DNA from 4 places in the Salinispirillum marinum genome. Region 2 is predicted to be linked to each of the others. Evidence: predicted binding sites of a transcription regulator. Region 2 holds the regulator's gene; each other region holds the start of a gene.

Region 1 (7,271 bases), 300 kb from region 2:
CGCAGTGGTGTTCAACTGCGCCGCTATGCGATCCGCCGCGCGTAACATTTGGCGCTTTAATACCACCCCCATGTGACTGTCGTCCACCTTGGTTAATATTTCCTCAACCACCGCCTCGAAGGGTACGGCAACAAAGGTTACGCCGTGCGATGCACCAAAACGGTGCCAAAGATGGTAGGCAATTTCCTTTACGCCCCTCTCATGGTCGGCCCCACCCAAGTTGAAGAAAATAAAGTGTGAACACACCCCCCGGCGCATCATTTGCCAAGCCGCGACCGAAGAGTCGTAGCCTCCTGAAATCAACGTTGCGACCGAGTCTTGCGTACCCAAGGGATACCCCCCCATGCCTGCCCGGCGATTACTCACAATGAACAGTCGATCATGTCGCACCTCCAGCGTCACCAACTGTTCTGGGCGATGCAAGTCGACACGACTGCCAGGCACTGTTTGCAACAACGCACCACCAACAAAACGTTCGAGATCTACGGAACGAAAATCATGATTACCACTACGCTTAACACGCACGCAAAAGGATTTTCCCGCCAAATCCGCTCCCACAGCGGCACAAGTTTGTGCGGCAATGGTGTCGAAATCGCCCAGCGGAAACTCCAAGGCTTCGGTGAAATTATCAATACCGGGGATGCGCGTCAGTGCATCGCTCATCGCCGCAGCGACCGACGGCGTGCACTCCGACCCAGCATCCACCTCAAGAATATCCCAATTCCCACCCACTCTTACCGCAGGCCAAATTTCCCTGAGTAGAAGGCGAATGTTCGACTTCAGACGCTTCAATTGATGAATGCGCACCGAACGCGACTTTACAATGATTTCGGGAAACAATTTAACAACGAACTTCATGACGGGCTCAGACGGAAAAAAACGCGGCGGATTATAGCAAAAAATCGAGACGTCGGACAGAATGCATCACCCTGCGGCATTACGCTACCCACAGGCTCATGAACCCGACTCAACCGCATGGCCTTTAGGCCACCATTGTGCGAAGATCATGCACCGACAGCACGCACCATCTCAGCAAAAGCACTTTTATGGTGCAGTAATGTACTGTTTTGGTGCACGTTTTTGCATGAAACGCACCAGCATCGCTCGGCAAGCCCCAAAATACGGCAACCATGCATCTGGCACGCGCTTTGCTAATTACCCAGTAAAAGTGCTCTAGCAAAAGCATCGCGCACAGCTGCTTGGGTACATGGGCCATTAACGAAAACTGAAAACGTATCGCCGGTCGATGGACATTGGTTCAGCCGGGTGCACACACCATCGTCAGACCTATTACGGGTCGCAACCTCGGAGAGTTAGTTATGTCAGAGAATACTCTGAAGCTGATCAAAGACAATGAAGCCAAATGGGTTGACCTGCGCTTCACAGATACTAAAGGTAAAGAGCAGCACGTTACGATTCCTGCTCGTTATGTAGATGAAGATTTCTTTGAAAACGGCCAAATGTTTGATGGCTCATCTATTTCTGGTTGGAAAGGCATTAACGAATCCGACATGATCCTGATGCCTGACGACTCCGCATCCATCATGGACCCGTTCACCGAAGATGCAACCGTTATCGTACGTTGCGACATCGTTGAACCCTCAACCATGCAAGGCTACGAGCGTGACCCACGGTCTGTTGCCAAGCGCGCTGAAGCGTACTTGAACAGCACTGGCTTGGGTGATGTAGCGTTCTTTGGTCCTGAGCCAGAATTCTTTATCTTTGACGGCGTAACTTGGGACATCAACATGTCCGGCTGCTCCTACAAAATCAAGTCCGAAGAAGCAGCATGGTCAACCAACGACCAGTTTGAAGGCGGCAATTTGGGCCACCGTCCGCGCGTGAAAGGTGGTTACTTCCCTGTTCCTCCGATCGACAGCCTGCACGACATCCGTTCTGCCATGTGCGACGCGATGGAAGCCATGGGCTTGGACGTTGAAGTTCACCACCACGAAGTGGCGAACGCCGGCCAGTGTGAGATTGGTGTGAAGTTCAACACCTTGGTGAAGAAAGCTGACGAAGTACAGGTTCTGAAGTACTGCGTACACAACGTTGCACACGCTTATGGTAAAACAGCCACGTTCATGCCTAAGCCTATCGTAGGTGACAACGGTTCTGGTATGCACGTTCACCAGTCATTCTGGAAAGACGGCGTGAACCAGTTCGCTGGTGATCTGTACGCTGGCCTGTCTGAAACTGCCTTGTTTTACATCGGCGGTATCATCAAGCACGCGAAAGCTCTAAACGCCTTCACTAACCCGGCCACCAACTCTTACAAGCGTTTGGTTCCCGGTTTTGAAGCACCTGTTATGTTGGCCTATTCAGCCCGTAACCGTTCAGCGTCTATCCGTATCCCATACGTTGCGTCACCCAAGGCTAAGCGCATTGAAACCCGCTTCCCTGACCCAGTGGCTAACCCCTACCTGGCATTCGCTGCCTTGTTGATGGCTGGCTTGGACGGCGTGAAGAACAAAATTCACCCTGGCGATGCAGCGGATAAAGACCTATACGACTTGCCACCCGAAGAAGCATTGGCCATCCCAACCGTGGCCGGTTCTTTGGACGAAGCACTGGAAGCCTTGAAAGCTGACCATGACTTCCTTACCCAAGGTGGCGTGTTCACCAAAGATATGATCGATGCGTACATCGAATTGAAAGAAGCGGACATCGAGCGCCTGCGCATGACGACGCACCCGATCGAATTCGACATGTACTACTCTGCGTAATTTGTTTTGCGGGAGTCATTGATTTAAGGGCATCTTCGGATGCCCTTTTTACGTTCAACGGTTTGTCGTTTGATACACACGCGGTAAACTCATGGGATGAATTCATCCTACGACATCATCATCATTGGCGGCGGCATGGTCGGCATGGCTTTCGTGCTGTCATTGCCATCTGCGTTGCAAGCCAAAACCTTACTGATCGACACCGCAGAACAGCCCGATAACGCTTCACCCAGCCCAAGTTTTGACGATCGAGGCACCGCACTAAGTCAGACCAGCTTAACACTGCTCGATCGACTGGGTGTGCGTTCTGCTCTGGAACCCCATTTGGGTTACATGACCCACATTGAAGTCAGCCAGCAAGGCTATTGGGGCATCACCCATTTACAACAGGATGACCCCTTTGGCGCGGTCATTAACAACCGCCAATTAGGCTATGCCCTATGGCAGCAAGCGCGCCAGAGTGCCGTGCACTGGCGGTTTGCGACGGGTGTAACAGCATTAAGTCCGACCGCCGACTTCACCACAGTGCACTGTACCGACCAACAAGCGTATCGCGCCAAGCTGGTCATCCTGGCGGATGGCGGACGTTCCGGCCTCGCCCGTCAGATGGGGATCGGCGAGTTTCGCCATGCTTACGGCCAGTCTGCGATTGTGTTCAATATTGACCGTGAACAACCGGTAAATGGTCGAGCGTACGAGCGTTTCGCCGCCGATGGCCCTCGTGCCTTGCTGCCGCTGTCCGGGCGGCGTCAAACGGTCGTATGGACAGTGGACACACCGCAACTGAATGAATGGCTGAACGAAGACGATACAAGCTGGCGACACACCATCACGGACTGTTTTGGTTCTGACCAAGGTGCGGTTAGCGCCGTATCAGCGCGTCAACATTACCCACTGCAATGGCGACGCAGCCATGAAACGGTGCGACACAGGCTGGCGCTGATAGGTAATAGCGCGCTCAGTTTGCACCCGGTTGCCGGGCAAGGGTTTAATCTGCATCTCCGTGGTTTGACGGCACTCGCCAGCCATTTGGCGCAGGCTTTTAACGATGACCAGGACGTAGGCCAATTGCCACATTTAAGGGCGTGGCAGGCACAGATACGTGCTGACCAGCGCCTGATCGAGGCGGCCTGCCATGGTTTGGTCAGCGCGTTCGCACTGCATCACCCCATGATAGCGCATGCCCGTGGGCTGGCATTGGCAGGGCTAGATAGCCTACCGGCACTCAAATCGTTCATTGCCCGCACGGCCATAGGAAGCCCAACATGATCCACACCCCTTCAGCACAGGCGAACACACAACACGCTGATACGGACATTCTTATTGTTGGCGGCGGTATGATTGGTGCGGCACTGTGTTTGAGTTTGCGCACCCTACCCTGGCGGGTATGTATAGCCGATGCACGACTCCCCAACGACACCATGCCACCGGCACCAGACACAGCAACACCCCGCAGCAACGATTTTGACCAACGCGTCAGTGCACTGGCTCTCGGTACCGAGCGTTGGTTGGCCGAACTGGGAGCGTGGGAACCTATACCTACTGAGCGCCTGGGTCGCTACGACCAAATGCAGGTATGGGATGCTGAGGGCACCGCCATACTTGATCTGAGCCATCATGACGCTGACCTAAGCCATTTAGGCCACATTGTCGAAAACCGTGTCGTAGAAGCCGCACTCTGGCAGTGTTTGAATACATGGCCGGAATTACAACGCCATTTAGGCAGCCCGGCTGTTGATGCCCAACGCAATGAACACGGACATTGGGTGGTACGCTTTAAGGATGGCAGCCAATTGAGTACCCGCTTATTAGTGATGGCTGACGGCGCTCAATCACCGTTACGTGGCATGCTAGGCTTTACGACTCGGGAATGGGACTACTTGCACCATGCCATAGTCGCTACCGTTTCACACGAACAGCCACACAACCGTACCGCGCGACAAGCCTTTCATCGCACCGGCCCTCTGGCCTTTTTGCCACTGCCGCCCAGTAACACCTCGTCCATCGTCTGGTCATTGGTTCCGGATGAAGCCGAACGCTTCCTGTCCGCTGCCCCTGAGCAACAGGGCAGGCTATTGACCCAGGGCTTAGGCCATCGATTGGGTGACGTAGCCATGGCCAGTTCCGTCAAGCGTTTTCCCTTGCGGCAGCGCCATGCCGCGGATTACATCATGCCGGGGGCCGTCTTGGTGGGCGATGCCGCGCACAGCATTCATCCACTGGCCGGGCAAGGTGCCAACATTGGACTACTGGACGCTCAAGCACTGGCCGCACAACTTAGGCGTGCCGCCGAACAGCGTATTCCCTTGGAAGAGCCTCTGTTGTTGCGGGCCTATCAACGGGCGCGCAAGACCGACAACTTATTGACCATGGCCGGCATGGAGTTTTTTCAACACCTATTCACGGTCGATCAGCCTGCGGTGCACTGGCTGCGCAACAACGGCATGCGCTGGTTTGGCCGCTGCGCGCCCTTACGCCGCACTGCCGTGAAAACTGCGGCGCGCTAAGGCATTGTTAATGCCCACCAGGGAAGCCGAGTTGGCGCCAGACTTCATACACCACAATCGCAGCAGTGTTCGATAAATTCAGGCTGCGCGATTGCGGTCCCATGGGCAGTCGGCGTTTGTGCTCCAAAGCCAAGCTATCCAAAACATGGGGTGGCAATCCGCGCGACTCCGGCCCCAACATAAAATAGTCACCTTCCTGATACACCCCGTCAAAGAATGAGGCCTGCCCTTTAGTGGTAAGCGCCCACAAACGTGCCGGTTGCTCCGTAGCAAGAAACGTGGCGTAATCAGGGTGCAGATTTACCCGCGCCCACTCATGGTAGTCCAAGCCGGCGCGGCGTAATGCTTTGTCTTCCATGGCAAAGCCGAGCGGCTCAATTAAATGAAGAGCGCAGCCGGTGTTGGCTGCCAAACGAATGATGTTACCCGTGTTAGGCGGTATTTCTGGTTCAAATAACACTAAATTAAACATACCAATTCTTCTCCAAAGGGGAAAAGGTAGATACCATGGCATGACACTTCAGGCAACAGGGTGACCATGAAGGAAGAACTGCTCGGCCGCATCTTAGTTAACGAAGGACTCATCACACAGGCTCAGCTGGACGAAGCCCTCGCACTGCAACAACATGAACCTGACTTACTGGTTGGTCATATTTTGGTGGAGAAAGGGTATTTGCGTTATGCCCAACTGGTCACCACCATTGTAAGCCACCAACACTTGCCGATAGCCCGCAACATTTTGGATCAACGCGCCAAAGCTGGCGAAACCCTTGATGAAATGGGTGTCCCCTTGCCTCGGCTGTCCAGCAAAGAGATGGCGACGCTCACCTTTCATGTCAAGGAGTTTCCGGTACCCGTGCCGTCGCCATCGCTTGAACATATTGATATGGACAGTGATACCGAGCGAGAGTTGGCCGAAGATGCATTCAGCCTGATTGATCACGGCGAAATGGAAGAGGCCAAACAAGTGCTCGTGCAAGGCCTAACCATTATTCCGAACAGCGACGCCTTACGTTATCTACAAGCGTGGTTGCTGGCCGAGCAGAACAAGCCGGATCAGAGCATTCAAAGCATAGAAAAACATCATCCGCAGTATACCCGCATACCAACGCTGTTATGGCTTATGGCCTACAACCGTCAAAGAATGCACCAACACGCCGAGGCCGTTGAAAATTATCAAGCGCTGCTGCATAGCAATAAGCCATTACCCGAGTGGTACTTTGGCCTCGCGTATTCGTTGCAACATCTGCACTACTGGAAGAAGGCGCGGCAGGTATACACGCACTTTATCAAAATCAGTCGTGGCGAAAACAAATGGACAAAGTACGCCCGGGAACAAGTAGCTTTGATTGTGCGCGAACACGGAATGTAACTGTTGCTATTTCTGCCACAGGGTCAGCGGTGGCGCCAGGTCTGAACGTTCATCGAGGAAGGCGAAGAAAAGATCAATTTGAAAGCCCGGTAAGGCCTGGAGTTCGCGCCGCATAGCGCTTTCGCCGGGAATACCACAAGGCACCACCAATTCATTGCCCGCACTGACGAGCTGCCAATATAGCCCTTCTCGCCACTCCAACAAGCGCACGGTGCGCAGCACCGCCATGTCCATACTGGCAAACCACTTTTTTCCGGGATAATGCAGCGTCACCCCACGGTGGGAAGACTCAACAAGTGTCGGTTGTAGCGGGAAAACAGGGTCAGTCATTGAGTCAATTCGGCTGCTGGAAATCGACGTTCATTATGACCAGCCAACGCGCCGCCAGCAAGGCCAGCGCGCCACGCGATCAAGGTAGAACGCTTTGCTTCAGTCATCACCGTCATCGTCACCGCCCTCGGTGACCATGCCCAATTCTTTAATTTTACGCGTCAAGGTATTACGCCCCCAGCCCAATAACTGCGCGGCGTCTCGACGGCGTCCCGCCGTGTGTTTGAGCGCCACATCAATCATCGCCTGCTCAAACAAGGGCACCGCCATATCCAAAATACCTTGATGGCCTTGCGTCAATTCACGGTCGGCCCAGAACTTCAGGTTATCCACCCA
Region 2 (7,271 bases):
GGTCACTTCGTCGGCGTCTAAATAGACGATGTCTAGGTTTATGGTGTCCGGTAATTGCGCAACGATCTGTGGGAACTGACGCAACGCCTTGGTGGCGTTTCGCGCATCAATGCAGACGGCCACTTTTTGGTTAATGTTCCCTTGCAGCATTTCATTCGCCAATTCCGGCAACATGGTAATCGGCAGGTTATCGATGCAGGTATAACCGACATCTTCCAATACGTTCAGTGCGGTACTTTTACCGGAGCCGGAGCGTCCGCTGATAACGATGAGATCCATGTTGATGCTTCCGCAGGCTTATTCGGCGATGAACGCCGCGTAAAAGGCATGAGCATCCGGCGCCTGACGCATGGCCTTTAAGCGCGCGTCATCATTGAAGCGTTCAGCAACGCGAGACAGCAATTGTAGATGTTCCGTACGGGCTTCTTGCGGCACGATCAAGGTGAATACGATGTCGACCGGCTTCTGGTCGAGGGCATCAAATTCAATGGGCTCTTCGAGCTTTACCAGCAAACCGAAGGGGGCAGCGCAGTTTTCCAGCCGACAGTGAGGAATGGCTACGCCATTACCAAACCCGGTGGAACCGAGGCGCTCTCGCTCGATCAGGCTGTTAAACAAGGCATCCGCATCAAATTCCGGTTGCAAGGTGACGACATGATCGCTGATGAGTTGTAGGGTCTTCTTTTTGCTCTGGCTCGGCGCACCCCAAAGGGTGCGCTCCAGACTAACGACGTCGTTAAGGTTTGGCATAAAAAATTAGCGACCGTTCCCGTGCAGGCGATCTACGGTCTTTTCCTTGTGTTTGAGAAGTTGTCGGTCCAGCTTGTCGACCATCAGGTCAATCGCTGCATACATGTCTTCGTGCTCGGCGTCGGCAAACAGTTGACCCCCTTTGATGTGCAGGGTGGTCTCTGCCTTTTGTCGTTGTTTCTCTATGCTGAGCGTGGTTTGTACGATGCTGATTTGATCGAAATGTCGCTCCAATCGATCCAGTTTGGTGGTGACGTACTCGCGCAGTGGGTCGGTTAATTCTACATGATGGCCACTGATGTTTATTTGCATAGGATAACTCCTTCTCGCGAATGACAGGTCGTTAGGACAACGACCCCAAAAAAACGCTTTGTCTCTATGTAATAAGTGTAGCTGACTTTCGTTTCAAGTGATTGATCTGGATTAATGTTTTATTTACACAAGGGTCTTGCGTTCATTCGACGGCGGAATGTTCATGGCCTCACGGTATTTGGCAATGGTCCGGCGCGCTACATTGATCCCTTGATCTTTTAATAGGGTAGCAATTTTACTGTCACTGAGCGGCTTTTTGGTGTTTTCCGCACTGACCAACTTTTTAATCAACGCACGAATAGCGGTAGAGGAACACTCGCCACCGCTGTTGGTGCTGACGTGGCTGGAAAAGAAGTACTTCAGCTCGAAAATACCCCGTGGGGTATGCATGAATTTTTGTGTGGTGACCCGCGAAATCGTTGATTCATGCATTTCAACGGCTTGGGCGATGTCATGGAGAACCAACGGTTTCATGGCTTCTTCGCCGTATTCTAGAAACCCGCGCTGATGCTCAACGATTTGCGTGGCGACCTTGAGTAACGTTTCATTGCGGCTTTGCAGGCTTTTAATGAACCATTTGGCTTCTTGCAGGTTGTCTTTGATGTAATTGTTGTCTGCGCTGTTGTCGGCGCGCTTGATCATTGAGGCGTAACCGCTGTTAACACGTAAGCGAGGCGCAATTTCCGGGTTAAGTTCGACCAGCCAACGGCTGTGTTCGAGGTCTTTGCGCACGATGACGTCAGGAATCACATATTCCGATTCGTGGTTGGATATGCTGGTGCCGGGCCTTGGATTGGTTTGTTGGATCAACACCATGGCGTCGCGCAATTGCTCTTCCTTTATTCGCATCTTGCGCAGAATTTGCGGAAAATCTTTACTCGCCAGCAGGTCGGCGTAGTCCGTCACCAAACGAATCGCTTCTTTGAGCAGCGGGGTGTCGGCCGGTAGTTGGCGCAGCTGTATAGAAATGCATTCGCTGAGATTCTGCGCGCACACGCCGGTCGGCTCAAATTGTTGTAGCCGATGCAGTACCGCCATCATTTCGTCCATTTCCAGTGGGTCACCGTCTTGACCAAGCTCTTCTTCAAGTCCTTCAAAGATGTCTTCAATGGGTGAACACAACAGGCCGCTCGGCTCCACTGAATCGATGATGGCCGTCGCAATGATTCGGTCCCGTTCATTCATCGGGGTAAGATTCAACTGCCACATCAAATGATCGTATAAATTGTCATCCGCGACCGACTGATTTTCAAAGTTGTAGTCATCATCGCCGCTGGGCATAGAAGCGCTGGTGGGGGCGTGTTGGTAGATGTCATCCCAATTGCTGTCGACCGAGAGTTCATCGGGAATTTGTTCGTTCCACAGATCTTCTATTTGCGGGTCGTCGGCTTTATCGTTGCTGCTGACGGTAATCGATTGATCATCGGATTGACTGTTGGCGTCGTTTGCGGGCGCATGCTCATGATCCGCTTCATGTTCGTCAGCCACTTCTAATAGTGGGTTCGAGTCGAGCGCTTCTTGGATCTCTTGTTGTAAGTCCAGAGTGGATAGTTGCAATAATCGAATGGCTTGTTGCAGTTGAGGCGTCATCGTCAACTGCTGGCCCATTTTTAGCTGCAAACTGGTCTTCATGTCGCTCCTGATACTACCCGACGCGGCTCAGTGTTGGCCGCGAACTGTCTAAAAATAACCCGGGAAAAGGGTTTCACATTAAAGGCGGAAGTGTTCGCCGAGGTAAACCTCACGAACCTTTTGGTTGGCAAGTATATCGTTTGCGCCGCCCTCTGCAATAATAGTACCACCTCCGACGATATAAGCACGCGCACAAATGTCTAAAGTTTCTCTGACGTTGTGATCCGTGATCAAGACACCGATGCCTTTATCGCGTAATTGGTACACGATGTCCTTAATATCCGAGACGGAAATGGGGTCTACCCCGGCAAAGGGCTCGTCCAGCAGAATGAAGTCGGGCTCGGACGCTAACGCCCGGGCAATCTCAACGCGTCGTCGCTCACCGCCGGAAAGCGCGATGCCCAAGCTGTCGCGGATGTGCGTAATATTGAATTCTTCGAGTAGGGACTCCATTTTGCGATGGCGATCGGCTTTCGACAGTTCTTTGCGCAACTCCAGCACGGCCATGATGTTTTGTGCCACGGTCAGCTTGCGAAAAACCGAGGCCTCTTGCGGCAAGTAACCGACACCAAGCTGTGCCCGCTTGTGCATGGGCAGACCGGTCAGCGAGCGATCATCCAATAAAATGTCACCGGCATCATTGGCAACGAGGCCAACAATCATATAAAAACAGGTGGTTTTACCTGCACCGTTTGGCCCCAGCAAACCAACCACTTCGCCCGTGTTGACATAGAGTGATACGTCCGTGACGACACGGCGTTTACCGTATGTTTTGGCAAGATGCCGGGCGATCAGCTGTTTGGCCATTCTCTTCCTCATTGGTTAAGCACATGGAGACGCGTTCACCTTCACTGCCGTCCGGGGCGCGAAAGTTTGATTCAAAATCATCCGTTTCCTGGTTGTAGCGAATGTAATGTGCTGTCGCGATGTTGCGGCCCTGTTGCAGACGAGCACTGCCCTGTGCGGTAATCACGCCGGTTTCCGCATCGTAGGTCACCGTTTGGCCTTCCAAGCGGGTGATGGGTTCATCAAGGTCAAATTGGTCGGCTACCCAAGCCGGTTCGGTTCCCGACGCTACCAGGCGGGAAATTTCATTATTGTCATTGCGATAGACCACCACCTCTTGCCCTTCAATGTGCAGCGTGCCTTGGGTAATGACCACATTGCCCGTATACGTCATGACGTTAGCGCGTAAATTTCCCTGGTTGCGATCGGCCACAATATCGATGGGCAGGTCGCGGTCACCGGGAACGGCGTAGATGGCGCTGCTCAGCAACAGACTACTGATCAGGACGGAACGTTGAACGAACGTGCTCATGCAGGTCGAACTCCATGGTTTCAAGGTTCAAGGTCATGCCAATGGCATCCGTGTTCATGCGTTCTCCTTGGCGAATATTGACCGCTTGCTCGGTGGTCGCCAGTTGAGACGCTGTGTCATATTGCAGTTGTTCTGTGTGAATGACCAGCGGTGTTGGGTGGTCCGGGTCGTTGGTTACCACAACATTCCCGGTTAACAGCCAATGTTGCCCTTGCTGTACTCGGGCGGTGTCAGCCGTCAAATGGTTAGGTGGAGTGCCTGCAGCGCGGACTATGGGTTGCGTGAGCCATAATTCGTCATTGGCGGAATAGTATTCTGCAGCGCTGGCCGTGAGTGTGGAAACCCATGTGCCATCAGCCTTTACGGTAACGCGCTCAATACCTTGCATGCGCAATTGTGGGAGGGCGGCGCTCTCTTCCGTGACGACAGGGGCCAAAGGGGTGGTGCGCGCTGACCACCATAACCCGAGCACACTGAGCCCGATGGCCAGTAACGGAAGGCCCCAGCGCCAAGCCACTACGCCACTCCGGCGCGCAGCAAATCATGCATGTGAACGATGCCAATGGGTTCATGATTGCTGTCGATAACAACCAGTGCGGTGATCTGTGCTTGCTCCATCACATACAATGCCTCCGCCGCCAACGCACCCGGCCCGATGGTTTTTCCGCCGCGATGCATAACATCGGTCACACGTGCGGCTTTAAGGTCAATATCGCGTTCGAAGGTGCGACGTAAGTCGCCGTCGGTGTACACGCCCAACAGTTGATTCTGATCATCGATGACCGTGGTCATGCCCAGGCCTTTTTGGGTCATTTCCAACAAGGCGTCAGAGACACTGGCGGTGGGGGCAACTTTGGGAATGCGGTCGCCGGTTTGCATGATGTTTTCAACCTTCAGCAACAGTCGCTTACCCAAGCTGCCGCCGGGGTGGGAGAAGGCGAAATCTTCGGCCGAAAAACCGCGCGATTCCAGCAGGGCAATGGCGAGGGCATCCCCCAGCACCAGCGCTGTTGTGGTGCTGGACGTGGGGGCTAAATTTAACGGGCAGGCTTCAATGTCGACGCCGCTGTCCAACATGGCGTCGGCTTCTTGGCCAAGCGTAGATTCGGCTTGCCCCGTAATGGCGATCACCGGTATACCCAGTCGTTTAATCGCTGGCAGTAACGAAATGATTTCGTTGGTTTCACCGCTGTTTGATAGCGCAATAATGGTGTCATCCCGCGTTATCATGCCCAAGTCGCCGTGGCTGGCTTCCCCTGGGTGCATAAAAAAAGCCGGTGTGCCAGTACTGGCCAGTGTAGCTGCAATCTTATTGCCGATATGACCTGACTTGCCCATGCCAGTGACCACGACCCGGCCTTTACCGGCCAGAATCAATTCGCAGGCCTTGGAGAAATCATCATCCAAGCGATCCAGCAAGGCGCTGATGGCCTCGGCCTCCATTTGTAAGGTGCGCCGAGCACTGGTTAAAAATGAAAAGGTTTTTGCCGGAGATTGGGTCATGCCGATAACGCCATATAATTGAGGTACAAATAGTAAAGGTAGGCCGCCAGTAGCACCAGACCAAATACCCTCGGAATGGCTTTGTTGTGTCGACCAAACCACCACGCCACGACCAACAACAAAAGGGTTAAGCCAAGAACAAAGACATAATCTCGCCAGAAAACGGCCGCTTCGAAGTCAGTCGGAGCGATCATGCCGGCAATGCCGATCACGGCAAGAATGTTGAAAATATTAGAGCCGACCACATTACCAATGGTCATTTCATGGTGGCCCTTCAGTGTGCTGGTAATGGATGTGGCCAGCTCAGGCAAGCTGGTGCCGATGGCTACAATGGTCGCCCCCACCACCAGTTCGCTGATGCCAAACCGCAGCGCCAGCTCGGTAGCACCCCAGACCAGAGACTGAGCACCCAGTACCAATAAAATTAACCCGGCAACGACCCAAAAAACCGCTTTTCCCAAGGGCATATCATCAGGTATGTCTTCCGAGAAGTCTGGCAGCTCGGCTACATCTTTGGCTTTCTTCACTGACCACACGGTATAGCTTATAAAGAGCGCCATGAGCACTACTAGGAGGGCACCTTCAAGAAAGCTTAAATGTAGGTCCCATAATATGGCCCCTAAGGCGAGCGTCACTCCCAGTAGAACGTACGACTCCCGTTTCCAAACCGCACGGTTAACGGGCAGGGCAATGATCAGTGCACAAACGGCCAGAACAAGGCCTAAATTGGCTATGTTCGAGCCTTGTGCGTTACCAATCGCCAGCGGCGTGCTGCCTTGAATGGCCGCACTGGCCGAGACCAGTATTTCCGGCGCGCTGGTGCCTAGGGCAACCACCGTTAAACCGATGATGAGCGGTGATATACCTAATGAGTTGGCGAGTGCGGCGGCCCCGCCGACAAAACGGTCGGAACTCCACACCAACACGATTAAACCTACTACAATTGCGGCTACAATGGTCAGCATCTGTATGTCATCCGAAAAATGGAAGCACATTAAAAGCAAGCAACAATGTAAATGCAAGGTGGGTTGGGCCGAGAAAGTGCAACAAAGCGAAAATAGTCAATCAAAGCGGCTTGAACAGCGAACGAATGGTTTGTTCGGGTGGTGCGATGCACTGGTATTTCATATAATGCTCGACCTTTTATCGTGAGGTGTCACATGCACGCTGAACTTGTACAGGAAATCCTCACCGCTGCATTGCCCGATTGCACAATCGAAGTCTCTGGCAGCGGCGCCAAATTTCATGTTAAAGCACGCGGACAAGCGTTCGCGGGACTCATGCCAGTGAAGCAACAGCAGTTGATTTACGGCTTTTTGAACGAACACATCCAGAGTGGCGCTATTCACGCAGTGACCATGGATCTGGGAACGGAGAACGGTTAACCCATTCTATGGATAAATTACTGATTACCGGTGGCCGGCCCATCGACGGCACCATTCGCATATCAGGTGCTAAAAACGCGGCCTTACCGATTTTAGCCGCTACCTTGCTGACCAAAGAGCCGGTAACGTTGCGGAATTTACCGCACTTGAACGACATCACCACCATGATTGAACTACTGGTGTGTATGGGCGTTGAGGTCTTAATCAATGAAGACATGAGCGTGCAGATCAACGCCGGTACCTTGAAGGACTGCACAGCACCGTACTCGTTGGTCAAAACCATGCGTGCCTCAATACTGGTGTTGGGTCCGCTGTTGGCGCATTTTGGCGAAGCCAATGTGTCGCTGCCGGGGGGATGTGCCATAGGCAGT
Region 3 (7,271 bases), on a different contig from region 2:
GCCGCCGCTATGGCGTCCAACATGATGGCTGCCGCCTCGGGGGTCGCGTTAACGGGCACCTTACCCGTAGAGGTTTTTATAAAGTCAGCTCCGGCCTGAATAGCGATGTCACTGGCTTGCCGGATCAACTCTGGCGAGCCTAACTCACCCGTTTCCAAGATCACTTTCAATGTGATGTCAGGGCCACAAGCGGCTTTGCACGCAGCAATGAGGTCATGTCCGACCTGTACATCACCAGCGCGCAGGGCCGCGTAGGGAAACACCACATCCACTTCATCAGCCCCATACGCCACACAGGCGTTGGTTTCAGCGACCGCAGCCGCAACATCCGAACGTCCATGTGGAAAGTTACTGACCGTGGCGATTTTAATGTGTTCATGACCCAAGCGTTTCAATTCCGCTTTGGCAAAAGGAATAAAACGCGGATAAATGCAAATAGCGGCCACCGACAATTCAGCGCCATACACCCCTTGATGCACCGTTTGCGCGCATAATTGGGCAATACTGCTTTCTGTATCATCGTCATTTAAACTGGTTAGATCCAACAAACTAAGGGCCAAGCGCGCTGCCGCCGTACGTTGTTCAGATGTTAAGGACATGATGCTATTGCGCCTCCAGCCAACGTTTAATGAGCCGACTGAGTTTCTCAGCCGCCTTCGCGCCTTCACGCAAAGTCTCTTCGTGGGTTAAGGCTTGCCCAGTCATACCTGCACAGAGGTTAGTGATGGATGAAACAGCCACCACGTCCATACCACAATGCCGTGCCACTATGGTTTCCGGCACGGTGCTCATGCCGACAGCGTCCGCACCCCATTGGCGATACAACCGAATTTCAGCCGGAGTTTCAAAGCTGGGTCCAAGTGCCCAAAGATAAGTACCGCGAAACAATTCAATGCCTAATTCACCGGCAGCCGTTTGCATCACGACACCTTGATGTTTGTTGTAAGCTTCCGTCATATCAGGGAAGCGCGGTCCTATGTCATCGTCGTTGCCGCCCAACAAAGGATTTACACCCGAAAAATTGATGTGGTCTTCAATCAACATCAGGCTACCAGGTCCCATGGCTTCATGAATGCTGCCAGCAGCATTGGTCAATACAAGGAGTTCAACACCCAGTAATCGCAGGGCACGAATAGGAATTTGCAACGACTCGGGTTTATGTCCTTCATATACATGGAACCGACCCTGCATGCAGGCTACGAACTGACCGCCCAACTCACCAAACACCAACTGTCCTTTGTGGCCGTGCACCGTAGACTGAGGAAACCCCGGAATATCGGCATAGGGAATATTAAGTGGATCTTTTATGTCGTCCGCTAATGCTCCCAATCCACTGCCCAGCGTGATCGCAATACGGGGTCTTCGGCCGTTGAGCCGCTCTGCAAGGTAATTTGCCGCTTGATGATAGGCTTTCATGCTATTTCCCTTATTCTTTTATAAAGTAACTGTCTTATTATGGATGATGAACGTGGTCTTATTTCAAATTTTCCGGGCCAAAGGAGGCGGGCAACAGTTCAGCGATCGTGAGGGTTTGGCGAATACCGTCCGGGCTGCAGATGTGCACCGGTGTCGAAGGCGGCGCAAATTCACGAATTTTCTGCCGACAACCACCACAAGGCGTGACCAAGACATCGCCCTCTCCCATGACATACAGAGCCGCAATCGCCTGCTCACCGCCATTAACCATAGCGGCAATGGCTCCCGCTTCCGCACAGGTACCTTCGGGGTAAGCCGCATTTTCAACATTACAGCCACTGTAAAATTGCCCGGACTGGGTTACCAATACCGCGCCGACTGAAAAGCCCGAATACGGAACATAGGCTTTCTGCATGGCAACTTTGGCGAGCTTAAGAGCAGAAGCTTGTTCGGTTTCAATGGCTATGGGTTGCGTCATATTACCTCTTGATACATTGCCTTTCCGAGCCATATTGGCTCTTCAAAATGATTCACCGCGACAGATTCCCAAAACCTGATCATTTGGTCAACAAGAATATGCAATTACTCCGTGCCACGGGCACGCTGTTTTGCCATGATGAAATCACTGTGCGGTATATACAGTAAATCGGCCACCTTGCGCAGCATGTAGTCCTCATCACGATCCAAGTGCCCATCTGCATAGCCCAGCCGCCATAAATCGACCATCAAGGCAAATTTTTCCTCAGCACTGAAAGCTTCATTAATGACCCGTGTGTATTGGTACATATCCAGCGTTTCATCATGCTCTTTTTTTGCTTCGGTCAACAATGTCTCAACCGCTTCGCGATCTAGTTTAAGTGTCTCTGCAAAGCGTTGCCGCAACATCGTTTCTTCTTCCGGTGCGAGTTCATGGTCCGCCATGATGATCTCTACCATCAACACCGCAGCGGCCAGTTCAACGCGCGGTTGCCCTGTGTGTTCTTTTGTCTCGATGTTGAACCATTCGAAGAGTTTGCTAAGCATGCGTTACCTCGTCATTATGCGTGCTATCGACATTAATTATGGAAGCATAGAGTCTAACCACTATGGAATTCAGTTTAACCACACCCGCCCTACTTTTCCCGGCAATTTCGTTATTGATGCTGGCCTATACCAATCGCTTCATTGTGATTTCGCAATTAATTCGCAACCTGTACCAGCAACATCAACAAACGCCCAGTCGCTTCATGCGCTTACAGATTGAACATCTGCGCACGCGCGTGCGCCTGATTCGTGCCATGCAGGCGTGGGGCGCGGTCGCTTTCATCGCCTGTACGTTAAGCATGCTATTGAATTTGCTGGAACTCGGCACCTGGCCTCTTTATCTTTTCGGTGGAAGTTTGGTGGCTTTACTCGTTTCACTGATCATCAGTTTGGTTGAAATCATTATTTCCGGCTATGCCATACGCATTCAGTTACAGGGCTTGGATCGTCCACGCGGTGAAGTCAAAGGCTTTGATAACGAGACATAAAGCGCAAAAATGAGGCGCAAGCACCAGAAAATTGCGCCATTTTGGCGCACCGGCATGCACCTGGACGGCACATTCACTAGAGCCACCTTTACCCGTATTTTTGTCCAAAGCCCCACTGTTTTGGGCAATGCAGCGCTTTCTCGGGAACACCTCGGGTAATTTTGCACTGCTAACGCGCATACAGGCACCAATGTTGCACAAGGCACGCCAGTACCTTGCCTGTTGAGAGACCCTTCATGGCCGATTCGCCGTTGCGTGTTTTGCTGGTTGATAACGAACCAGGGCGCGCCGCCATACTAGAACAAGCGCTGGCTGATGCCGGGCACCACGCGGTGAAGCGCATAGATTGCCACACCAATCTCAGTGAGGCCGTTGCCAGTTGGCAGCCGGACATGATCATCATTGATGTCGATGCGCCTGACCGTGACGTACTAGAGCACATGTCCCGCTTATCGGCGCATAACCCACGCCCAGTGGTGATGTATTCCGAACAAGACGACGCGGATTTCATCGAACAAGCCATTCGCTCAGGTGTCAGCGCTTATGTTGCCAACGGCATGCGCCCCGAACGCATCAAATCTACCCTAGCTGTCGCCGTTGCCCGTTTCCGCGAATTCCAAGCCCTGCGCCAAGAGCTGGACCTCGCCCGCAACGAATTAGCCGACCGAAAATTGATAGAGAAAGCCAAAGGATTAATCATGAAGCATCGGCAAGTCGATGAAAATCAGGCGTATCAAGCGTTACGTAAAATGGCGATGGATCGCAGTGCACGTCTGGCCGATGTGGCCCGCAATGTCATTTCTGTGTTCGAGATTCTTTAGGAAGCCATCGTATGCCTGTACGTAACTCTACATCGTCATCGTTCCATTTGAAGCTTGGTTTCATGCCCTTACTCGATGCCGCACCGCTGATCGTTGCGCAAGAGTTAGGTTTTTTTGTTGAGGAAGGACTGACGGTGGAGCTGATCCGGGAATCATCATGGGCAACCCTGCGAGATAAAGTGACCTTTGGTATTCTGGATGGCGCTCATTTACTGGCGCCCATGCCCTTAGCCAGTACAGCGGGTTTTGGTTCAGTGCAAAAACCCATGCTCACAGCTCTGAGTTTAGGTCTCAATGGCAACGCCATAACCCTTAGCCTACCGCTGGCAGAATCACTCGCAGGTTCCGGACAGCCTCTGCTTTGCCAGCATCCCAAGAATAGCGCCATTGCGTTAAAGGTATGTCTCGATAAGCAACCGCAAAACGGCAGGCCACTAACGCTGGCTGTTGTGCATCCACACTCCATGCACCACTTTATGCTCAGGCACTGGTTAGCGGTCGGTGGTATTGACCCCGACAATGACGTCAACATTGTGGTCGTACCGCCACCCATGATGGTGTCGGCCTTGGCACAAGGTGATATTGATGGCTTCTGTGTCGGCGAACCCTACAATGGCCTGGCACAGCGCCAAAACAGTGGGCAAATTGTCCTAACAGGGTATGACATTTGGCAGAATGCCCCGGAGAAGGTGTTTGGTGTTCTGCAGTCCTGGGCTGCCGCGCACCACCATGAACATTTACAGCTTTTGCGTGCCCTGATTCGTGCTTGTCAGTGGTTGGATGTTCCGGAAAATCGTTCTGAATTAGGGGCGTTACTGGCTCGTCCGGATTATTTGAATATCGATCACGAAACGCTCTCGCTGGCTGTTCAACAGATGAGTATGGCATTGAGCCCTGAACTACCCTCGACGCATAAGCACTTTTTCCGCTATGGCGCGACTTTTCCTTGGCATTCCCATGCGAGCTGGATGCTGGACCAACTGGTGGCGTTGGGTATGCCGACGGTTGCCAATCCATCTGACTTGATTGAAAAGGTCTATCGAACCGACCTGTATCGTGAAGCGGCGGCATCGCTCAATCTGCCTTACCCGGAGGCAAACCATAAAGATGAACAGCAACACCACGATGAATGGGCTATGGGGGACCTTATTTTAGGGCCAGACCAATTCTGGCGCGGGCAACAATGATGCAGCCGCGCCCAGCTCTGGTGCACACGTACCAGCGTCAAGCCTGGCAACCATGCACTAATATTCTGTCAAAGATACGATAACACCTTGTTTTTTAAAGACTTTAATTTAATTACCCGCTTTTGGCACAGTCTCTGCTAAGTGATACGTGAAAACGAAAAAGTAAGCCAATGTAGGTTTACGTACGAGATCAAGGCAATGGCGCCAAATGGTCACTCTTAGCGGGGTGATGATTTGGCGCTTTTTTTATGCATGAACTTTATCCAGTTCAGAATACGGAGAAACGTATGAGCATTACGCATCGTCTGACCCTAGGCTTCGCCCTTACCCTAGCCGCCGTCACAACCCATGCGCAAACCGGCTGGCCAGAGAAAGAAGACTTAAAATTTGGCTTCATCAAACTCACCGATATGGTGCCGTTGGCTATTGCCTACGAGCGTGGATATTTCGAAGATGAAGGTCTTTTTGTAGAACTTGAAGCTCAAGCGAACTGGCGTGTATTACTTGAGCGCGTCATTACCGGAGACTTGGACGGCGCACACATGCTCGCCGGGCAACCCTTAGGCTCTACCGTCGGTTTCGGGACCGAAGCGCATATTGTCACTGCTTTTACCATGGATTTAAACGGCAACGCCTGCACCATGTCCAACGAGGTATGGGAGGCGATGAAGCCCAATCTAAACGTGGTAGACGGCAAGCCGGTGCACCCCAATTCTGCGGAAGCCCTGATTCCGGTCATACAAGAAAGACGCAACCAGGGTCAACCGTTCAATCTTGGTATGGTGTTTCCTGTTTCGACACACAATTATGAGTTGCGCTACTGGTTAGCCTCAGCGGGCATCCATCCTGGATATTATGCGCCAGAAAGTGGCGATATTTCCGGGCAGCTGGAAGCTGACGTACTGATATCGGTAACCCCGCCACCACAGATGCCAGCAACTCTGGAGTCGGGCACGATAGACGGCTACTGTGTGGGCGAACCCTGGAATCAGCAAGCGGTGTTTCGCGGCATTGGTGTGCCGGTAATTACGGACTATGACATTCGCAACAACGTGGCTGAGAAAGTCTTTGGGGTGAGTAACGAATGGGCTGAACAGTATCCCAACACCCATGTTCGCGTGGTGAAAGCACTGATTCGTGCCGGCCACTGGTTGGACGCCAACAACAACGCCAATCGCCCTGAGGCGGCGCAAATCATCTCCCAACCGTACTATGTAGGGGCGGATTATGAGGTGATCGCCAACAGCATGACGGGTGTCTTTGAATTCGAAAAAGGCGATGTACGTGAAGCGCCCGATTTCAACGTTTTCTTCCGCTATCACGCCACCTACCCCTATTATTCTGATGCGGTTTGGTACCTCACCCAAATGCGCCGTTGGGGCCAAATACCCGACACTATGCCGGATGCGTGGTATATGGAAATGGCAGAAAAAGTGTTCCTACCGGAAGTCTATCAGCAAGCCGCACGTGAATTGATTGCCGAAGGTAAATTGTCCAGCAATGACTTCCCTGATTTTGCGACTGAAACTGGCTATCGCGCGGTTGACCACACCACCTTCATCGACGGCATCGTGTTCGATGGACAACAACCCAACGCCTACTTGCAGCAATTCGAGATTGGCAAACAGTAACCACGTCAGCGGGTGGGCAAGTCTTTCCCCCCTAACCACCCGCTTCACGTAGAGAGGAAGACATCATGAACGCCACCCTGACCTGGTTTAAACAATTTAACCCACTGAATTGGTCACCCACACAATGGACGGATGTATTCAAGGGCATTACTTTCCCAGCCCTTGGACTGTTGGCCTTTATGGTGTTCTGGCACATCGGTGCGCAACACATTAACACCTCGTTAGGCACCTTCCCTGGACCGTTCCAAGTTGCGGAACAATGGTCTAACCTTGTCGCTGAACACCAAGCAGAACGGCAACGCGAAGCCGACTTCTATCAGCGCCAGGACGAACGCAATGCGGCAATGTTGGCGCAAAACCCGGATGCTGAAGTGCGCTGGCGTACCTTCAGTGGTCGACCAACGTTCTTCGATCAGACCATCACCAGCCTATGGACCGTTCTCAGCGGCTTTGGCTTGGCGACGATAATCGCCATTCCTTTTGGTATTGTCATCGGCTTAAACAAAACGCTTTATCGAACCTTTAATCCGTTGATTCAATTATTTAAGCCTGTCTCACCGCTCGCCTGGTTACCACTGGTGACCCTCGTGGTCAGTGCGCTTTATGTCTCAGCCGACCCCATGTTCGCCCGGTCCTTCATCATTTCAATGGTGACGGTGACGTTGTGTTCACTTTGGCCAACACTGATCAATACCGCCGTAGGGG
Region 4 (7,271 bases), 650 kb from region 2:
CAAAACGAGCCTGAACAAGCCATGGGGTATTTACGTGCCGCCTTTGCGCAGTCACCTACCGACTGGGTGATTACCGAGCAATACCTCACCACATTGGTGGCCAGCAATGCCCAAGCTGAAGCCGAGCAAGTGCGTGACCGCTTGCTGCGTGACCATGGCAATGAACCCTACAGTCTGTTTTTAGCCTCGCTGACCGATTTCCAGTACGGCGCCACAACTCGCGCCATGAACCGTTTGGAATCCCTTATCCAGACCAGTCCGAACTGGCACATGCCCTATCTCGCGTTAGCTCGTATGCAGCGCAGTACCGGACAGAACAGCGCCGCCATCGATACTTTTCTACGTGCGGCTGACGCCAACCCGGCGGACATCAGTGGCTTACAAGAAGCTGGACAATTGATTGCACGCCAAGGCACGCCAGAAGAGGTTGTGGATTGGTTGCTGGAAACTGGCATCGAACGCCCTGCCTTAGCAGACCATGCCAAAGCACTGGCGGCACAAATTCATATTCAGCAGGGTCGATTGGCGGACGCACAAGCGCTCTTAGCATCGGCACAAGCAGACAATCCAGCCGTTAATCGCATACATACCGACTGGCTGGTCGCCGAAGCCCGGCAAGCCGCCAATCGGGAAGATTGGGGCACAGCGCGTGCGCGCGTTGCAGAAGCTGTAAGCCGACAACCCCAGAACCCGGATCACCGCTTGTTTCTCGTGCGCATTGTGGCGGCCGAAGGTCGGACAGCCGAGGCCGATCAACTGCTCGATGACATTGAGGCCGAGTTTGGCGTTTTACCCAGCACGGCGCTGACGCGCTCAACGTTGGCATTGCAAGACCAGGGGCCCGACTCTGCCTACTCCAGCCTGAACGACTATTGGCTCAGCTCGGACAACCCCACCGTATTGCCTGAATTGATACGGCTCGCCAATCTCACCAATCAACCCGGCAGCGACCTGTTGGCCGAAACCTGGACACAACGTCAACCCAATAACCCCATTGCATGGCAAACCTTGGGCAATCAGCGTTTGCGGTTTGGCAATGAACTGGGTGCCGCACGTGCCTATCGCGAAGCCTTAAGCCGCAACGCAGATAATCCATTGGTGCTTAATAATCTGGCATGGCTGGTGCGCGAATCCAATACCGACGAGGCTATTGCCTTAGCGCGCCGTGCGGCTGAGCTAGCGCCAGAAAATCCCGCCGTTTTAGATACGCTAGGCTGGGTGTTGCACTTGGACGGACAGCGCATAGAAGCCATGGACGTATTGATGCGTGCCCAGACACTGGCCCCGGAAGACGCTGAAATACAAGCACACTTAGCGGCAGTGCGTGCTGCACAGTAAGCGCCGCTCACGGGCAGGCCGGCACAGTCCGGCCTGGTGTTGAATTTTTTTACAGTGTTAACCACAGCATTGCCATCCATCCCCTCATGCAGCGCCTGCCCTGTCGATTATTCTTACACTGAACAGTGTAATACCCTTTTAATCCCGCCTGAAAAGCCCATAGAATCTCGCCAGAACATAATTGGCACAATATTCGCTTAAATCAGACCAGAAGTGACCTCTACAACCGGTTCACAACGCCATGCCAAACCATTCGCGAGGATGGGACGGAAAGCCAAGGATCTCCCCGAGAATGCCTGGTTGCAAAACAAAGACAATGACGACTCGGAGTTTTACAACATGGATTTCAAAAAAGTAGCCGTTGCGTTCGGCGTGTTGGCACTGGCAACCACCGCCAGTGCTTACACGCAGATCAATGGCACAGCACTCCAAGATTCCTTGGACGCACGTACTCAAGGCGGTTCTTTCCTTGATGTTCATACCGCGCAACATACGCCATCATCTGTCTGGAATTTAGATTCAGTGGGTGCTGGAAACGCGGTCATGATGTTGGAAATGACCGCTTATGCGAACAACAACACCTTAGGCATCTACGACGTCAATAACGTCGGACAAACGCTCGAGTTGTTCGGTGGTGCCGCAGGGACCGGCGCACGCGCCCTTCTTGCTCTGTGGGGCAACACCTTCACAGCGACCTACTTCAATGCGCAAAACCAGTTTCTCGGACAAAATTCGCAAACGTTCAATAGCCTGAACTTTGGTTTTTACTTGAACTCTGGGCAAGGCAATACGTTTTACTCACAAGCGCATCTGAACGGTGACCTAGATAACAATGGCGAAGATGACAGCCATATGGTCGCCTACCAAGGTGATAGTAGCCTTATGGTTGATGCCAACGGCGACGGTAACCACGGCCTGTTCACTAACAACAACTTCATCCTAGCTTGGGAAGACTTGTTGTTGTCAGCGTCCGACCGTGACTACACCGACATGGTAGTGATGATTGAATCGTTCATACCCGTACCAGAACCCGGCACCTTGGCCCTGTTGGGCCTAGGCTTGGCTGGCTTGGGGTTGGCGCGCCGTCGCAACCAAAACGCCGCCTGATCGATGACCGTGACTCAGAGTGCTTATTCCTAGGCCTCTGAGTCAGTTGTCGAACTGCTTTACACATTAGAACACCGATAGACAGATCTTGAACGTTGTCTCAACCCAGTTTTATGAGGTTCGTAGTATGAAATGGACACTTTCTTTAGGTATCGCCCTGATCAGCGCGAGCCTCACCAGTACCGTATTCGCATCACCCATCACGGTTACCGACACCTATATTGGTAGTAAGCAACACAGCCATGGCGATGTGATCGGCTTAGACAGCCAGTTTGACATCCAAAGCGCTACCATCACCCAGACCGGCAGCCAATTCACCTTCGATATCGCCACGAATTTTGCACAAAAATCCGGCCAACTGTTTAATGCCTACACCGTTGGCGGCACTGGTATTGGCTACGGTGACTTATTCTTGACCAGCGAGTGGACGCCGTTTGGGTCAGCGCCCTTCACCCAAGATGATGCCACCACCGGCACCCAGTGGACCTATGGCTTAGTACTGAGTGATCGCTACAATAACAACGGTGGCACAGTTTCGTTGTTTGCCCTCACGGGCAGCAACACGCAAACCGCGTTAATGAGCGATGACTTGATGCAAGGCAACGCCCAATGGCGCGATGGTCAGGAAGTGATTGTCGATACTGCCTCTGCACAAACCCAATGGTTGGGTGATGTGGGAACATGGGCGGTCAGCAATGCCTTGTTGAGTATCTCCGCCGACTTATCCTTGAGTTCGTTAACCTCTGCTTCGACCATGGCGTTTCACTGGGGCATGACCTGCGCCAATGATGTCATCGAAGGCATGATCGATCTGGTGATGGTTCCCGAACCCAGTACCTTTGCTCTACTGTTGGTGGGCTTGATCGGCCTGGGCGCTGTGCGTCGTCGCATGCACCAGGCTTGAATCGATCGCAACAGACACAACAGGCCAGCCATCGCGCTGGCCTTTCGTGTTTAAAAGCGTTCACAGCCCGGCAACATTCACAGTAAGCTAGGCAGCGGCCATATTCGGCTTTAAAGATACGAAGACAGAGCCCTCATGACGGTAAGGAAAGCGCTCCACAACATACCTTTGTACGGCCCCTATTTTGTGGCTACGGTGCTTTGCGTTGTGGTTATGGCACCGACCTGGCGTTCGCTCTGGCAACAATGGCTTGGCTTTGAACAGGTGCTCTCACACGGCTTGCCCAGTTTCTTATTGTTCTGCGCCATGCTCGTCATCCGTCCCCCCGGTGCCGCATCCACACGCCAACCCAATGCAACGGGAACACGTCAGCACACACATTTCTGGTTGGCCGTCGTAGCGTTGACGGCAACGTTAAGTGTATGGACGCTGTTTCGCTGGGTACAGATCGATACCCTTGCCTTCTTTATGCTGCCGGTCGGCCTCGCCGCACTTATTGCAGTGTTATCCGGTTGGAGTGCCCTTTGGACCGCCTTGCCTCACCTGTTTCTCTTGTCCTTGGCGTTGCCCTTTTGGGCCGACGTTATAGACCCTTTAATTGCCATGGCCAGCGTGGTGGTCAATCTTTGGGTTGGACTGTTCGGCATGACGGCACTGATTGAAGGCAGCACCATTCATCTGCCATGGGGTTCTCTGGTTATTGCCGATGGTTGCTCAGGCATTCGTTATTTAGCCATTGCCCTGGTGCTTGGCACCCTGGTTGCCATGTTAAACGGCTATCGCTGGCCATCTTGGCTGATTACCCTGACCGTCGCCGCCGGTCTGGCACTCCTGATGAACTGGATACGCATTACCGCGTTAGTGGTGATTGGCTATCAGTCGCAAATGACCAGCAGCTTGATGCACGATCATGAGCTCTTTGGCTGGCTACTGTTTGCTGCGGTATGCTTGCCCGCTTTGTACTTTGCTCCGGCCTATCGCCTTCGCCCAACCGCCTCCGCACCGGTGACAACCATGAGTCTACGCGGGATTTGCATAGCGCTCGGCCTTGGCGTTTTGATCCTTGCGTTGTCATTGCTGGGTCAACGCGAGCGTACGCCACTGAACGCCTGGACATTGGAACACCCCATCGTCGGCACAACCGCACGATCACTGCCACTCCCACTGGACTGGCCCAGCCAACTTACAGAAACCCACTATAGCCTGGCCAATGGCACCGTTTTGGCCAGCCTCGCACAATTTCAACGCCCAACCCGTCAAGAGAAAATGGTACCGTTCATGGGTAATCTCTACGACGCTCGACGCTGGCAAGCGCGTCGTGATTGGCAACCGCAGGCGTCAACAGAAACAGCCATTGCACCGCTTCGACTCTACCGCGACACCCAAAGCGCGCGACAGGTTCTCTGGACCTATTGGTATCAGATCGGACCCTTCACTACAGTCGACTATCGAGTCGCCAAACTGTTGCAGATTCCGGCTTTATTGGTCGGCGACGAGCGTTTTGTTCTGGTGAGCTTACAGGCACGCTGCTTTACGCTGGATTGCCAAGCCGAGGCCCAACGCATGGATCAAGCGCTTGCACAGGTAGTCCTGAAATGAATCCGGCACCCGTTCTTATTACGCTGAACAACCCCAACGCCTACAGACGATACGCTGAACCCGTGCAATTTGGGGTCGCACTGCCTAAAGATCTGTCGCCGGATCTACCGTGGCATCTGTACGACGAGCAGCACGAACCTCTGCCCGCGTGCATTGAAACAGCCGCCGAATGGCCAAACGGCAGTCCAAAATGGCTGCGTGTCACCACCCAAATCACGCTCGCGCCGATGCAGTCTCAGCAACTGTCACTAAAACCCGAAAGGCCTTCAAGTACATCACCACAACACGGAACCTACTTGCGCGTTGAGCAGCACAATAACGCGTGGCAGATCAGCACACCCAAGCATAATTTCACCCTGCACGGGCAGACCGGGCAATGGCAGATTAAAGCCCTTAGTGCGTCATCGCCCACGCACACCTTGGACTGGCAGTTCAACGATGCCCAACAACACCCCGGTACTTGGGTCACCGAACGCATTGAACCCTTGGCGCAAGACAACCCAGTTTTTGTGGAACTCTTAATACATGGACACTGGCGAGATCACAGCGGCCAACGCCATATTCAAGTAGAGCATCGCGTGCGCTGCTATGCAGAAGGCGGGCTGATGACGTGGGCGAGCCGCGTCCATAATCCGCAACGCGCTCGGCACAACGGCGGCTTATGGGACTTGGGCGACCCTGGCTCAGTACATTTTTCAGCACTGGCACTGCGGGTGCAGTGCAGTCACAGCGGCATCGGCCATGTACAGGTTACGCCGGACACCGTGCCCCTTACGACGACCACTGCAGAGCAATTGCGAGTGACGCAACACGCCAGCGGAGGTGACCACTGGAATAGCCTGAACCATATGGATGCCAGTGGCACCGTACCTCTGCGTTATTCCGGCTATAGTGTTGCCCAAGCCAACGACACAACCCACACGCATGGGCGTGCCCAACCCTTGGCGTGGTGGGCCGACGCTAAACATAGTCTGTACGGCGGAATCAGCGAGTTCTGGCAGCAGTTCCCATCGGCCCTGAGTTCATCCAATCAACACCTTGAACTGGCGCTATTTCCGGCCGCGTCGGAACACACCCATGAACTCCAAGGCGGTGAATGCAAAACACAGCAACTGGCCTTGGCCTTTAACGGCACCACCGACGCTTTGGCGTGGCTCGCGACGCCGTTGGTGCCCGTGGTCGACACCCAAGCCTACGCCACCGCAGAGGTATTGCCTTGGTTCGCGCATGCCGACCAACCCTCCCCGATCGATCCATTGTTAGCCACGGGTTTATCCGGCCCGGACAACTTTTTTATCAAACGCGAAGTCATTGACGAATTCGGCTGGCGGCACTTTGGCGACCTGTTCGCCGACCATGAAAGCCTGTATCAAACGCCCGACCAACCGCCGTTTATCTCGCACTACAACAATCAATACGACGCGATCTATGGCTTCGCACGCCAGTTTGTCCGTACCGGCGATACTCGTTGGTTTCGACTGATGGATGACCTGGCCCGCCATGTCGTAGACATTGACCTCTACCATACCGACGCTGATCGCGCCGAATACAATCATGGCCTGTTCTGGCACACCGACCATTATTTACCCGCGAGCACGGCCACCCATCGCACCTACAGCAAGTACAACAGCACCAGCTCCATTCCTGGCCAAACCGGTGGCGGCCCGGCCGCCGAGCATTGCTATACCACGGGGTTGGCGTACCACCACTTCCTCACTGGCAACCCGCACAGCAAACAAGCGGTGCTCGATCTTGCCGGATGGATGATCGCCCTCCACGATGGCGGGCCGGGTTTGTTGTCTGCCTTGTGGGCCGTAAAGCGCGACTACGCCGGAAAACTCGTTGCCCGATTGCGTGGACGCAAGGTTTCCAGTTATCGCTATCCGTTCACCCGAGGTACAGGCAATTATTTGGTTGCTCTGATTGATGCCTATGAGGTGAGTGCCGAGCAACGCTACCTCGACCGCTGTGCGGCCATTATCCGAGATACCCTGCACCCACAGGATGACATAGACGCTCGTCAATTGATGACGGTAGAGACCGGCTGGTCGTATCTTATTTTGGTCCAAGCACTGGCGCGCTTCCTACGCACCAAGGCGCAAGCGGGTCAGTACGACCACAGCTTTACGTTAACACGCGCGGCTTTTCTGGCGTATACCGATTGGATGCGGCAGCACGAACAGCCGTTTTTGAGTGACCCCAAACAACTGGAATTCCCTAACGATACCTGGGTAGCACAGGATGTCCGCAAAGCCATGCTGATGTTCCAAGCCGCCGACCTAGACCCGGAGCACGCCGAGCACTACCGGGCACAAGGCCAAGC

Evidence for each region. The regulator sigma-54, encoded in region 2, starts transcription at its own class of promoters, with help from an activator protein. The targets are predictions, from matches to a motif close to TGGCACNNNNNTTGCTNT.
Region 1: glnA (glutamate--ammonia ligase) is a predicted target of sigma-54. The motif match lies at 1,138-1,155, and genes of this name have one in related genera.
Region 3: ACFOSD_RS09940 (CmpA/NrtA family ABC transporter substrate-binding protein) is a predicted target of sigma-54. The motif match lies at 5,059-5,076, and genes of this name have one in related genera.
Region 4: ACFOSD_RS03295 (PEP-CTERM sorting domain-containing protein) is a predicted target of sigma-54. The motif match lies at 1,521-1,538, and genes of this name have one in related genera.

The regions. Positions count from the first base shown of each region.
Region 1 covers NZ_JBHSAL010000001.1:338,123-345,393, forward strand. The annotation lists gene thiI (tRNA uracil 4-sulfurtransferase ThiI) at 1-858, opposite strand, end outside; gene glnA (glutamate--ammonia ligase) at 1,320-2,726, shown strand; gene ACFOSD_RS01715 (FAD-dependent monooxygenase) at 2,823-3,995, shown strand; gene ACFOSD_RS01720 (FAD-dependent monooxygenase) at 3,992-5,233, shown strand; gene trmL (tRNA (uridine(34)/cytosine(34)/5-carboxymethylaminomethyluridine(34)-2'-O)-methyltransferase TrmL) at 5,241-5,705, opposite strand; gene ACFOSD_RS01730 (tetratricopeptide repeat protein) at 5,772-6,605, shown strand; gene ACFOSD_RS01735 (hypothetical protein) at 6,612-6,935, opposite strand; gene ntrC (nitrogen regulation protein NR(I)) at 7,035-7,271, opposite strand, start outside.
Region 2 covers NZ_JBHSAL010000001.1:38,317-45,587, reverse strand. The annotation lists gene rapZ (RNase adapter RapZ) at 1-279, opposite strand, end outside; gene ACFOSD_RS00220 (PTS sugar transporter subunit IIA) at 298-750, opposite strand; gene hpf (ribosome hibernation-promoting factor, HPF/YfiA family) at 757-1,062, opposite strand; gene ACFOSD_RS00210 (RNA polymerase factor sigma-54) at 1,186-2,694, opposite strand; gene lptB (LPS export ABC transporter ATP-binding protein) at 2,773-3,501, opposite strand; gene lptA (lipopolysaccharide transport periplasmic protein LptA) at 3,455-4,012, opposite strand; gene lptC (LPS export ABC transporter periplasmic protein LptC) at 3,975-4,529, opposite strand; gene ACFOSD_RS00190 (KpsF/GutQ family sugar-phosphate isomerase) at 4,529-5,515, opposite strand; gene ACFOSD_RS00185 (calcium/sodium antiporter) at 5,512-6,480, opposite strand; gene ACFOSD_RS00180 (BolA/IbaG family iron-sulfur metabolism protein) at 6,676-6,900, shown strand; gene murA (UDP-N-acetylglucosamine 1-carboxyvinyltransferase) at 6,909-7,271, shown strand, end outside.
Region 3 covers NZ_JBHSAL010000002.1:598,853-606,123, forward strand. The annotation lists gene deoC (deoxyribose-phosphate aldolase) at 1-599, opposite strand, end outside; gene ACFOSD_RS09910 (purine-nucleoside phosphorylase) at 604-1,416, opposite strand; gene cdd (cytidine deaminase) at 1,475-1,894, opposite strand; gene ACFOSD_RS09920 (tellurite resistance TerB family protein) at 1,999-2,439, opposite strand; gene ACFOSD_RS09925 (DUF2721 domain-containing protein) at 2,502-2,927, shown strand; gene ACFOSD_RS09930 (ANTAR domain-containing response regulator) at 3,164-3,748, shown strand; gene ACFOSD_RS09935 (CmpA/NrtA family ABC transporter substrate-binding protein) at 3,760-4,935, shown strand; gene ACFOSD_RS09940 (CmpA/NrtA family ABC transporter substrate-binding protein) at 5,223-6,566, shown strand; gene ACFOSD_RS09945 (ABC transporter permease) at 6,632-7,271, shown strand, end outside.
Region 4 covers NZ_JBHSAL010000001.1:690,241-697,511, forward strand. The annotation lists gene ACFOSD_RS03290 (tetratricopeptide repeat protein) at 1-1,338, shown strand, start outside; cyclic di-GMP riboswitch class I at 1,572-1,646, shown strand; gene ACFOSD_RS03295 (PEP-CTERM sorting domain-containing protein) at 1,678-2,445, shown strand; gene ACFOSD_RS03300 (PEP-CTERM sorting domain-containing protein) at 2,573-3,349, shown strand; gene ACFOSD_RS03305 (exosortase/archaeosortase family protein) at 3,485-4,948, shown strand; gene ACFOSD_RS03310 (hypothetical protein) at 4,945-7,271, shown strand, end outside.